DNA from 2 places in the Buttiauxella agrestis genome. Region 2 is predicted to be linked to the other one. Evidence: predicted binding sites of a transcription regulator. Region 2 holds the regulator's gene; the other holds the start of a gene.
The links. The regulator LexA, encoded in region 2, represses DNA repair genes until DNA is damaged. The targets are predictions, from matches to a motif close to TNCTGTATGTACATACAGNA.

Region 1: a site for LexA is predicted at 3,187-3,206, ahead of metR (HTH-type transcriptional regulator MetR). Genes of this name have one in related genera too.

Annotation. Positions count from the first base shown of each region.
Region 1 is NZ_UIGI01000001.1:4,737,050-4,742,851, reverse strand. It holds gene pldB (lysophospholipase L2) at 1-462, shown strand, start outside; gene yigL (sugar/pyridoxal phosphate phosphatase YigL) at 496-1,302, shown strand; gene DY231_RS22420 (carboxylate/amino acid/amine transporter) at 1,415-2,314, shown strand; gene metR (HTH-type transcriptional regulator MetR) at 2,202-3,155, opposite strand; gene metE (5-methyltetrahydropteroyltriglutamate--homocysteine S-methyltransferase) at 3,281-5,542, shown strand; gene DY231_RS22405 (DUF1240 domain-containing protein) at 5,625-5,802, opposite strand, start outside.
Region 2 is NZ_UIGI01000001.1:4,632,037-4,637,838, forward strand. It holds gene DY231_RS21895 (conjugal transfer protein TraF) at 1-216, opposite strand, end outside; gene DY231_RS21900 (cupin domain-containing protein) at 385-888, opposite strand; gene zur (zinc uptake transcriptional repressor Zur) at 998-1,513, shown strand; gene DY231_RS21910 (CsbD family protein) at 1,576-1,785, opposite strand; gene dinF (MATE family efflux transporter DinF) at 1,944-3,275, opposite strand; gene lexA (transcriptional repressor LexA) at 3,349-3,957, opposite strand; gene DY231_RS21925 (diacylglycerol kinase) at 4,066-4,434, opposite strand; gene plsB (glycerol-3-phosphate 1-O-acyltransferase PlsB) at 4,561-5,802, shown strand, end outside.

The DNA.
Region 1 (5,802 bases), 110 kb from region 2:
CGCCATATTCTTGACTGGGCCGAGGGACATCAGCGTTTTCGTGAAGGTTATGCAATCGGAACAGGCCGCTGGCGTGCCTTACCATTTAGCGTTAATGTCCTGACTCATAGCCGTGAACGTTACCGCCGCAACCTGCGTTTTTATGCTGACGAGCCAGCGTTACGGGTTGGCGGGCCAACAAATCACTGGGTAAGAGAAGGGATACTCGCAGGAGAACAGGTTTTAGCGGGAGCCACTGCTATCACCACGCCGATTTTTATCCTGCAAGCAGAAGAAGAACGTGTAGTTGATAATCGCGCGCATGATCAATTCTGTGAAATTCGAGCCGCGGCGGGCAACCCTTGTGAGGGGGAAACACCTTACGTCATAAACGGTGCGTATCATGAGATCCTGTTCGAAAAGGACGATATGCGGACCGAAGCGCTGAATGCCATCATCGCTTTTTTTGATAGGCATAACTAAATACCGACTTAAACACCAGAGGTTCCAAATCCTATGTACCATGTCGTTGCGTCTGACTTAGATGGCACGTTGCTGTCCCCCGATCACCTTCTTACTCCGTATGCAAAAGAAACGCTGAAACTGCTCACTGCTGAAGGAGTTAATTTCGTCTTCGCAACGGGCCGCCACCATATCGACGTGGGGCAAATTCGCGATAACCTCGAAATCAAAGCCTACATGATCACCTCTAACGGCGCGCGCGTACATGATACTGACGGCAACCTGGTGTTCAGCCACGATCTCGACCATGACATCGCTCAGGATCTCTTTGGTGTCGTGCATACCAATCAAGATATCGTGACCAACGTCTATCGCGGCGACCAGTGGTTTATGAACCGCCATCGTCCTGAAGAGATGAAGTATTTTAAAGAAGCCGTGTTTAACTACAGCCTGTTTGAGCCAGGTTTGCTGGAAGCCGATGGCGTCAGCAAAGTGTTCTTCACCTGTGATTCTCACGAAAAATTGCTGCCGCTGGAGCAAGCGTTGCTCGCTCGCTGGGGTGACCGCGTGAACGTGAGTTTCTCGACGCTGACTTGCCTGGAAGTGATGGCGGGTGGCGTGTCAAAAGGCCATGCGCTGGAGGCAGTATCCAAAGCGATGGGCTACGGCCTGAAAGACTGTATTTCCTTTGGCGACGGCATGAACGACGCTGAAATGCTCAGCATGGCGGGCAAAGGCTGCATCATGGGCAACGCTCACCAGCGCCTGAAAGACTTGCTGCCAGAACTGGAAGTCATCGGCACCAACGCGGATAACGCGGTTCCACATTACCTGCGTAAGATGTTCCTCGGTAAAGATTGATTCGTGAAAAGCGAGTGGTGAATAAATCACCACTCGTCAACCAAATAGTTCAGATCTGGTTCATCCCCTTCGCTACAATGGTGAATAAATTGCCTGTAGTTGAGACTTCATCGTGCCGTTACTCATCATCACCACAATCCTGTGGGCCTTCTCTTTTAGCCTGATTGGCGAATATCTCGCCGGGCATGTCGACAGCTATTTTTCCGTGCTGATGCGCGTCGGACTTGCAGCGTTAGTGTTCCTGCCGTTCCTGCGCTTCAAAGGCTACAGCGCGAAAACGCTGCTGCTGTACATGCTGGTGGGCGCGTTACAACTCGGCGTGATGTACCTGTTTAGTTTCCAGGCTTACCTCTACCTCACCGTTTCGGAATTCCTGCTGTTTACGGTAATGACGCCGCTTTACGTTACGCTGATTTACGACCTGATCAGTGGCAACAAACTGCGCTGGGGCTATGCGTTAAGCGCAGGGCTTGCGGTGATTGGTGCGGCAATTATTCGCTACGATAAAGTTAGCGATCACTTCTGGATTGGCCTGCTTTTGGTACAGGCGGCAAACCTCTGTTTCGCTATCGGAATGGTGGGCTACAAACGCCTGATGGAAACGCGCCCGATGCCACAGCATTGCGCATTTTCATGGTTTTATCTCGGGGCTTTAATCGTGGCCGTTACGGCCTGGTTTGCGCTTGGGAACCCGCAAAAACTGCCGACGACCCATCTGCAATGGGGCATTCTGGTGTGGCTTGGGGTTGTCGCGTCAGGATTGGGGTACTTCATGTGGAACTACGGTGCCACGCAGGTGGATGCGGGCACGCTCGGCATCATGAACAACGTGCATGTTCCGGCGGGGCTGCTGGTTAACCTCGCCATCTGGCAAGAGCAACCCCACTGGCCGAGTTTTATTATTGGTGGGTCGGTGATAATGGCTTCGCTATGGGTACATCGCCATTGGGTCGCTCCGCGTTCTTCACAAACGGCAGATGCTCACAAGCGTGTGAACACGTCGAGCGAATAAAGGCTTCCGTCACCGGTTGACGCTGCTCGCCATCGCGCACGGCAGCGTACAACCGGCTCCACAGTCCTTCACCCAGGGTTTTGGTTACAACCAGACCCTGGCGTTCAACATTCTCCACTACCCAATGCGGCAGCGCTGCAATTCCCATGCGTGCCGACACCATCTGAATCAACAACAACGTGTTATCGACACTTTTCAGCGATGGACTAACGCCTGCGGGTTGCAGGAAATGCCGCCAGATATCCAGACGTTGGCGCTGGACCGGGTAAATCAATAACGTTTCGCTGCTCAAATCTTCCGGCTCAATACGCGTTTTATTCGCCAGCGGGTGATCCGTTGCCAGCACCAGGCGCACTTCATAATCAAACATCGGCGAATAGTGCAGACCGCTGCGCGGCAGAATGTCAGACGTTAAAACGATATCCAACTCGCTCTGCTGCAAAGCTGGTTGTGGGTCAAACGTCACGCCAGATTTGAAATCCAGATCTACCTGCGGCCAGGTCTTGTGGAAGTATTCCAGTGCAGGCGTTAGCCACTGAATACAGCTATGGCACTCAATCGCGATGCGAAGCCGGGTTTGATGCGGTTCATTGCATGCCTGAAGCGCACGGCTAATCTGCGGCAGCACTTGTTCTGCCAGTTGCAACAGCACTTCGCCCTGCGGAGTAAAGCGCAGCGGCTGACTTTTACGGACAAACAGGCGGAACCCAAGCCGCTGCTCCAGATCGCTGAACTGATGAGAGAGCGCCGATTGGGTTTGATGCAACGCGGAGGCGGCGGCGGCTAAAGAGCCGCAATTTCGTAACGCCTGGAGCGTCCGCAGGTGTTTGATCTCGATCATGAAAGTCCTTCACTTCGGCATGAGCAAATTGCGCTTGAGGAATATACAGTACCTGCACAATATGGATGTGTAAACATCTGGACGGCTAAATCCTTCGGGTTTCATAAATCTTATGAGGTAAAAAAATGACTATTAAAAATCACACCCTCGGTTTTCCTCGCGTTGGTCTACGTCGCGAACTGAAAAAAGCGCAAGAAAGTTACTGGGCTGGCAACTCCACCCAGGAAGAATTGTTGGCGGTGGGCCGCGAACTGCGTGCTCGCCACTGGGAACAACAAAAAGAAGCTGGCGTGGAACTGCTGCCGGTGGGCGATTTCGCCTGGTACGATCACGTTCTGACCACCAGCTTGCTGCTTGGCAATGTGCCGGCTCGTCATCAGAACGCGGACGGTAGCGTCGATATCGATACTTTGTTCCGTTTGGGTCGTGGCCGCGCACCCACAGGTGAGCCAGCCGCAGCCGCTGAAATGACCAAATGGTTTAACACCAACTACCACTACATGGTCCCGGAATTCACCAAAGGCCAGCAGTTCAAGCTGACCTGGACGCAGCTTCTGGATGAAGTCGACGAAGCGCTCTCACTCGGCCACAACGTGAAACCTGTGCTGCTTGGCCCGGTGACTTATCTGTGGCTGGGTAAAGTGAAAGGCGAGCCGTTTGACCGCCTGAGCCTGCTGAAAGATATTCTGCCAGTTTACCAACAGGTGCTGGCGGAACTGGCAAAACGCGGCATCGAATGGGTGCAAATCGACGAACCGGCGCTGGTGCTGGAGTTACCGCAGGAGTGGCTGGATGCGTTCCAATCGGCTTACGATGCGCTGGCGGGTAACGTTAAACTGCTCTTGACCACCTATTTTGAAGGCGTGACGCCCAATCTGAATACGATTACGGCGCTGCCCGTTCAGGGTTTGCACGTCGACTTCGTGCATGGCAAAGACGATATCAATGCACTGCATCAACAACTGCCAGCCAACTGGCTGCTGTCGGCGGGTGTGATTAATGGCCGTAACGTCTGGCGTGCTGATTTAACGGAAAAATATGCGCATCTTAAAGATCTGGTGGGCAAGCGTGATCTTTGGGTCGCCTCTTCTTGCTCGTTGTTACATAGCCCAATCGACCTGAACGTTGAAACTCGTCTGGATGCAGAAGTAAAAAGCTGGTTTGCCTTCGCTCTGCAAAAATGTGCCGAGTTGTCTTTGCTCACTGATGCGCTGAACAGTGGCAACACAGAAAAACTGGCAGAGTGGAGTGCGCCGATTCAGGCTCGTCGCCATTCACAGCGCGTACATAACGCAGCAGTAGGACAGCGCCTGGCAAAAATCACCGCGCAAGATAGCCAACGTCAGAGCGAATATACCGTTCGTGCTCAGGCCCAGCGTCAGCGCTTTAACTTACCAGCATGGCCGACGACCACCATCGGTTCGTTCCCGCAAACCACTGAAATTCGCGGTCTGCGCCTCGATTTCAAGAAAGGGAACCTGGATGCCAATAATTACCGCACCGGCATCGCGGAACACATCAAACAGGCTGTTGCCGAGCAGGAACGTTTAGGCCTCGATGTGCTGGTGCATGGTGAAGCAGAGCGTAACGATATGGTGGAATATTTCGGCGAGCACCTCGACGGCTTCGCGTTTACCCAAAATGGATGGGTTCAGAGCTACGGTTCCCGCTGCGTGAAACCGCCGGTTGTGATTGGTGATATCAGCCGCCCGGAAGCGATCACTGTGGAATGGGCGAAGTATGCCCAGTCTCTGACGGATAAACCGGTAAAAGGCATGTTGACCGGCCCGGTGACGATTTTGTGCTGGTCATTCCCGCGCGAAGATGTGAGCCGTGAAACCATCGCGAAACAAATCGCTCTGGCGTTGCGGGATGAAGTGGAGGATCTCGAGACCGCAGGTATCGGCATCATTCAGATTGATGAACCGGCACTGCGCGAAGGTTTACCGCTGCGCCAGTCCGACTGGCAGGCATATCTGGAATGGGGTGTGGAAGCTTTCCGCCTGAACGCCGCCGTGGTGCGAGACGACACGCAAATCCACACTCACATGTGTTACTGCGAGTTCAACGACATCATGGATTCCATTGCGGCGCTGGATGCAGATGTGATTACCATTGAAACATCACGTTCGGATATGGACTTGCTGGAGTCGTTTAAAGAGTTTGAATATCCGAACGAAATCGGGCCGGGCGTATATGACATTCACTCACCGAATGTGCCGAGTGTGGAATGGATTGAAGCTCTGCTAAGGAACGCGGCAGAGTCTGTTCCGGCAGAACGCTTGTGGGTGAACCCGGACTGCGGTCTGAAAACCCGTGGCTGGACGGAAACTCGCCAGGCACTGGCAAACATGGTGAAAGCGGCACAGAATCTGCGTAACGCTTAAGTAAACCGGTGGATGACGCTGGCGCTTATCCACCCTACAAAATTTAAACGTTTATGCCGGATAAGCACAGCCTCATCCGGCATTATTGCTTTTTCTCTATCTTCCAGTTTCTGGGTTCGATGGTCTTACAGAGTTCCAAATCAGTGACATAATAATTGCCGAGTTTTTCTTGCGGGCAATTGCTATAAGGTGAAAACATTAATCCGATGGGGATTAAGAATGCGATGATGAATGATAAGAAAGTTACAATGACACAAACG
Region 2 (5,802 bases):
GACCGCCGGCAGAATTACCGTCACCGTGTCATCCTCCTTTGCCTTTGCCAGCAAGGCGGGGTTGGTGAGTACACCACTGCCATAACTTGCGGAGGCAACACCTGTGCCCCCCATTGCATCACTACGTGCTTCAGCCCAGGTGCCAGCCGCGAAGACCGGATTTGCCACAAATAAAGATGCAGCGCTAAGCGCCACCAAACTTTTAATTTTTTTCATTCACCGCTCGTCTGTTGATCAGTTGTAATAACTAGCCCCCGCCAGTTATGACTGAACGCAGGCAGACTATTGCTGTGAATAAAAAGTTAAAAAGTGAGCTGTTTCGCCCATAGAAATCCTGTTTCTATCCATCAGGATTATCGGTTCAAAATTCCTTTGCAGACTTATTTATAGTTTACCGTTCGTTTTTCGGGAAGGCAGACCATCATGCTGACCAAAGAATTGCGGCGGATGGTCAATCCAGCGATCTTTACGTTGTGCTGCGTAAGAGGGGTTTAAGGGGTAGTAAATTCTGTTTTCCGCTTTATTGGCTTCGCCGACAATCAGCAACCGAACTTCATGTTCGGTGTTATTAATAAAAGTATGGCAAACGCCTGTCCCTGCCGGGAAACCGACACTATCACCTGGTTCCAGCGCATAGAGGTGCCCGTTAATCCACACTTGTGGATGCCCTTCCAGGACATAAGCAAACTCTTCTTCACTGCTTTCGGCATGGGGATAAGAAGTCCGGCGGCCGGGTAGCAGGCGTTCGTGATGAATCCCCAGGCGTGTTAAACCTAGTTTGCGAGCCAGCGGCGCGCCAATGGAAAATAATTCAGTGCTATCGGGATAGGTTGAATCATCTTCACCTTCCAGTTCTTTCCAGTGGCGAATGCAATCAGGTTTATTCATAACAAACTCCGGGATAGTCATCTCAAAAGGATGTGACCAGAATGGCGCACCATTCGGCGTTTTTTGCGCATTGTGGTAAAGTGTAGGGCTAATCTACAGGGGAATGCTGATGGACATCACGACTTCACAAAACGTGTTAGCGCAGGCTGAAAAACTATGCGAGCAGCGTAATGTGCGCCTGACGCCACAACGCCTTGAAGTGCTGCGTTTGCTGACACAGCAGGCAGGTGCAATCAGCGCTTATGACTTGCTGGATTTACTGCGTGCCAGCGAACCGCAAGCTAAACCCCCGACGGTGTATCGTGCGCTCGATTTTCTTCTCGAACAAGGTTTTGTACACCGTGTAGAGTCAACCAACAGCTATGTTTTATGCCATCTTTTTGATCAACCGACTCACTCATCAGCCATGTTTATCTGCGACCGATGTGGCGCGGTGAAAGAACAGGGTGCGGAAGGCGTAGAAGATATTATGCAGCAATTAGCAGCCCAATCAGGCTTTGCTCTGCATCATAATGTTATTGAGGCGCATGGATTGTGCAGTGCTTGTGCGGAGGTTGAAGCGTGTAGCCACCCGGAAGCGTGTGGGCATGACCATTCGATTCAGTCAAAGAAGAAGTCGCGTTAGGGTATTTGGTACGTCCGTGTACCTGGGCAGGGCTGAGAGTTAACACATCTGAGGGAAACTAATTACCAACGGTATTTGTTGCGAGTTTCCCAATCAACGACCTCTTCCTCTGCCTTATCCTTTTCATATCCATAACGTTCCTGGATTTTGCCGACAAGCTGATCGCGTTTCCCTTCAATGACGGTCATATCATCGTCAGTCAGTTTGCCCCATTTCTCTTTTACTGTGCCTTTGAACTGTTTCCAGTTACCGCCGATTTCGTCTTTATTCATAATAATATCCTCATCGTTCGGTGAAAAATTACTAACAAAAAATTACCATCGTCCGGGTGCTTCCGTTTGGCTGACACCCTGTTTCTGCTGGACGTGGAAATAATTGTAGTCAAGGATATGGCGGTATGGGGAAAACTAAGAATGTTTAACCTAACGGCTTAATTTTGAACATTGTTAAACCAGGTGTTTTTCTGCCAGTGGCGACGCCATATCCAGCCCAGCGACAAACCTCGTAACGCAAGGAATACAGCCAGCGAAAGCCACAGCCCGTGGTTGCCTAAATACGGTACGGTAAACATCGACAGGCCAAAGCCCAACGCCGCGACAGCCATGCTATTGCGCATTTCAGTCCCTCGAGTTGCACCAATAAACATGCCATCAAGCAAATAGCACCACACGCCGACAACGGGTAAAATTATCTGCCAATACAAATAGATATCCGCTTGCCGTTGCAGCTCAGCAATTGACGTCAAAAGGGAAACAATTTGCTCACCCAACAAGGCATAAACGGCGGCGAATGCCAGCGCGACTAAACCTGCCTGGCGACATGCAGCCCCCCAGACTTCGAGTAATTGCCCCCGATTTCTGGCCCCATAAGCCTGCCCGGAATGCGCCTCAACGGCATAGGCAAAACCATCGAGCGCGTAAGCGGTGAAGGTCAGCAACGTCATTAGTACCGCATTCACCGCGACGATTTCACTGCCCAAACGCGCGCCAAAGATGGTCACGGAGGCAAAGCAAATCTGTAATAACAGCGAGCGGAGCATGATGTCACGGTTAAGCGCCAACAAGCGCCGAACATTACCGCGCCAAGCCTGTTTGAGTATTTCACCACTGATTCCACGCAGGCCCATGACCTTTTTCACCATGAGCAAGCCGATGATAAATGTGGCGTATTCAGCCGTGACGGTAGCGAGTGCAGCCCCCTGAACATTCATATGCAGCCCCATCACCAGCCACACGTCGAGCACAATATTCAGAACGTTACCGACCACTAACAAGATAACCGGCGCGCGTGCGTATTGAACGCCCAGCAACCAGCCGAGCAAGACCAAATTAGCCAGGGAAGCCGGGGCGCTTAGCCAACGAATCTCAAGAAAACGTCGCGCTTGATAGAGCACATCCTGATTACCACCGACAATACGCAGAGCCAGTGAGATTAGCGGTTCGCGCAGCAAGACAATGGCAATACCCGCTCCGAGTGCCAGCAATAAAGGCTGAACCAGTGCGCGAGCTAAAGCGGAGGGGTTGTTTGCACCAAAGGCCTGGGCGGTTAAGCCGGTGGTACTCATGCGCAGAAACAGCAATAACATAAACAGGAAGCTGGTTGCTGTCGCACCAATGGCAACGCCGCCCAAATAAACAGGACTATCCAGATGACCAATAACGGCGGTATCGACAAGGCCAAGCAGCGGGACGGTAATGTTGGAGAAAATCATGGGTAAAGCGAGGCGCCAGAGCGCACGATCCGCTGTGGAGAATAATTGCATGACCTCTCCTGAAGGAGATCAAAGAGAATTAAGACAGTGATGCGCACTTAAATGCGCATCACCTAAAGAGATTTTACAGCCAGTCACCGTTGCGAATTACGCCAACAGCCAGCCCTTCAATCGAGAAGTTATGCTCGCGCAGGTCAACCACTATCGGCTCGAATTCGCTGTTTTCTGGCAGCAGGTGAACGGTATTCCCCTGCTGTTTCAAACGTTTAACTGTCACTTCATCATCAATGCGCGCCACCACAACCTGGCCGTTACGCACATCCTGAGTTTTATGCACCGCCAGTAAATCACCGTCCATAATACCGATGTCTTTCATAGACATCCCACTGACGCGCAGCAGGAAGTCGGCATTCGGTTTGAACAGTGAAGGATCTACCTGGTAATGGCCTTCGATATGCTGCTGCGCAAGGAGTGGTTCACCCGCAGCGACGCGCCCAACCAGCGGGATGCCGGTGATCTCTTCCACCAGCAAGCGAATGCCACGCGAAGCGCCGGAAACAATCTCAATCACGCCTTTACGGGCGAGAGCTTTTAAATGTTCTTCAGCAGCGTTCGGTGAACGGAACCCCAGACGTTGAGCAATCTCGGCACGTGTCGGTGGCATGCCGGTCTGGCTGATATGATCCCGAATAAGATCAAACACCTCTTGCTGCCTGGTAGTTAACGCTTTCATTCCGCCCCCTGGGTGTTTATACAGTTATGCTGTGAGTATATACAGTTAAAGGCGAATTTGGAACCACAAATTAAGCAAAAAACCAGGCACTTAACTATTCTGGAAAGACTATCGCAAATGCTGCCAAAGCAGCGTGACCCAGGTAATTACTGCAAGGATAATGGCGATTAATACAGCGGCTGAGCCCATATCTTTCGCTCGCCCGGAAAGCTCGTGATAGTCAGTACCAACACGGTCAACGAGGGCCTCAATAGCGCTATTGAGGATTTCGACAATCATCACCAGCACGACTGAACCAATCAGTAAAATACGGGTAATAGGGTCAACATCTAACCAGCAGGCAATAGCGATGGCGATGACAGCCGAAACGCCCTCCTGGCGGAAAGCAGCTTCGTTGATCCAGGCCGCTTTTAGCCCTTTCCATGAATAGCCTGCAGCTTTGATAATACGGGTAAGTCCAGTGGTACTACTCGCCATTTTGGGCAACCTTTTCAAATTATTTGCATCAATGCTTGTCAAAATTATAACGCCACAGAAATCTGGGTCAGATTCTGATATTCTTGCGGCGAATTTGCATCATTAACCTGAGGCTTTACATCGTTTATGTCAGGCTGGCCAAGAATCTACTACAAATTACTTAATTTACCATTAGGCGTTCTGGTAAAGAGCAAGTCTATTCCGGCAGATCCACAAGCCGAACTGGGCTTAGATCCCACACGTCCAATAATGTACGTGCTGCCCTATAACTCAAAGGCGGACTTATTAACCCTGCGCGCTCAATGCCTCGCGCATAACTTGCCCGACCCTCTCGAGCCGTTAGAAATCGACGGAGCGGTGCTGCCGCGCTATGTCTTTATCCATGGCGGGCCGCGTGTATTCACTTATTACACGCCAAAAGAAGAGTCGATCAAGCTGTTCCATGATTACCTCGATTTGCACCGTAGCAATCCAAATCTGGATGTGCAGATGGTGCCTGTTTCGGTCATGTTTGGCCGTTCACCGGGGCGCGAAAAAGGCGAAGTGAATCCGCCATTAAGAATGCTCAACGGCATTCAGAAATTCTTCGCCGTCTCCTGGCTTGGCCGCGACAGCTTTGTGCGTTTTTCTGCACCGGTTTCGCTGCGCCAGATGGCAACCGATCACGGTACAGATAAAAAAATCGCTCAGAAACTGGCGCGAGTGGCACGTATGCACTTCGCACGTCAGCGCCTGGCGACTGTCGGGCCGCGTCTGCCGGTACGCCAGGATCTGTTTAACAAACTTCTGGCATCAAAAGCTATCGCCCGCGCGGTAGAAGACGAAGCGCGTAGCAAGAAAATCTCCCATGAAAAGGCGCAGCAAAATGCTGTCGCGCTGATGGAAGAAATTGCGGCCAACTTCTCTTATGAAGCCGTTCGTTTGACCGACCGCGTGTTAGGTCTGACGTGGAACCGTTTGTACCAGGGCATTAACGTTCACAACGCTGAGCGTGTGCGCCAACTGGCTCATGACGGCCACGAGATTGTCTATGTGCCCTGCCACCGCAGCCACATGGACTACATGCTGCTGTCTTACGTGCTTTATCACCAGGGGTTAGTTCCTCCGCACATCGCGGCGGGTATCAACCTGAATTTCTGGCCAGCAGGCCCGATTTTCCGTCGCCTGGGCGCGTTCTTTATTCGCCGTACCTTTAAAGGCAGCAAACTCTATTCCACCGTGTTCCGTGAATATCTTGGCGAGCTGTTTAGCCGTGGCTATTCCGTTGAATACTTTGTGGAAGGTGGGCGTTCCCGTACCGGGCGTTTGCTTGACCCGAAAACCGGCACGCTGTCGATGACCATTCAGGCCATGCTGCGCGGCGGTACT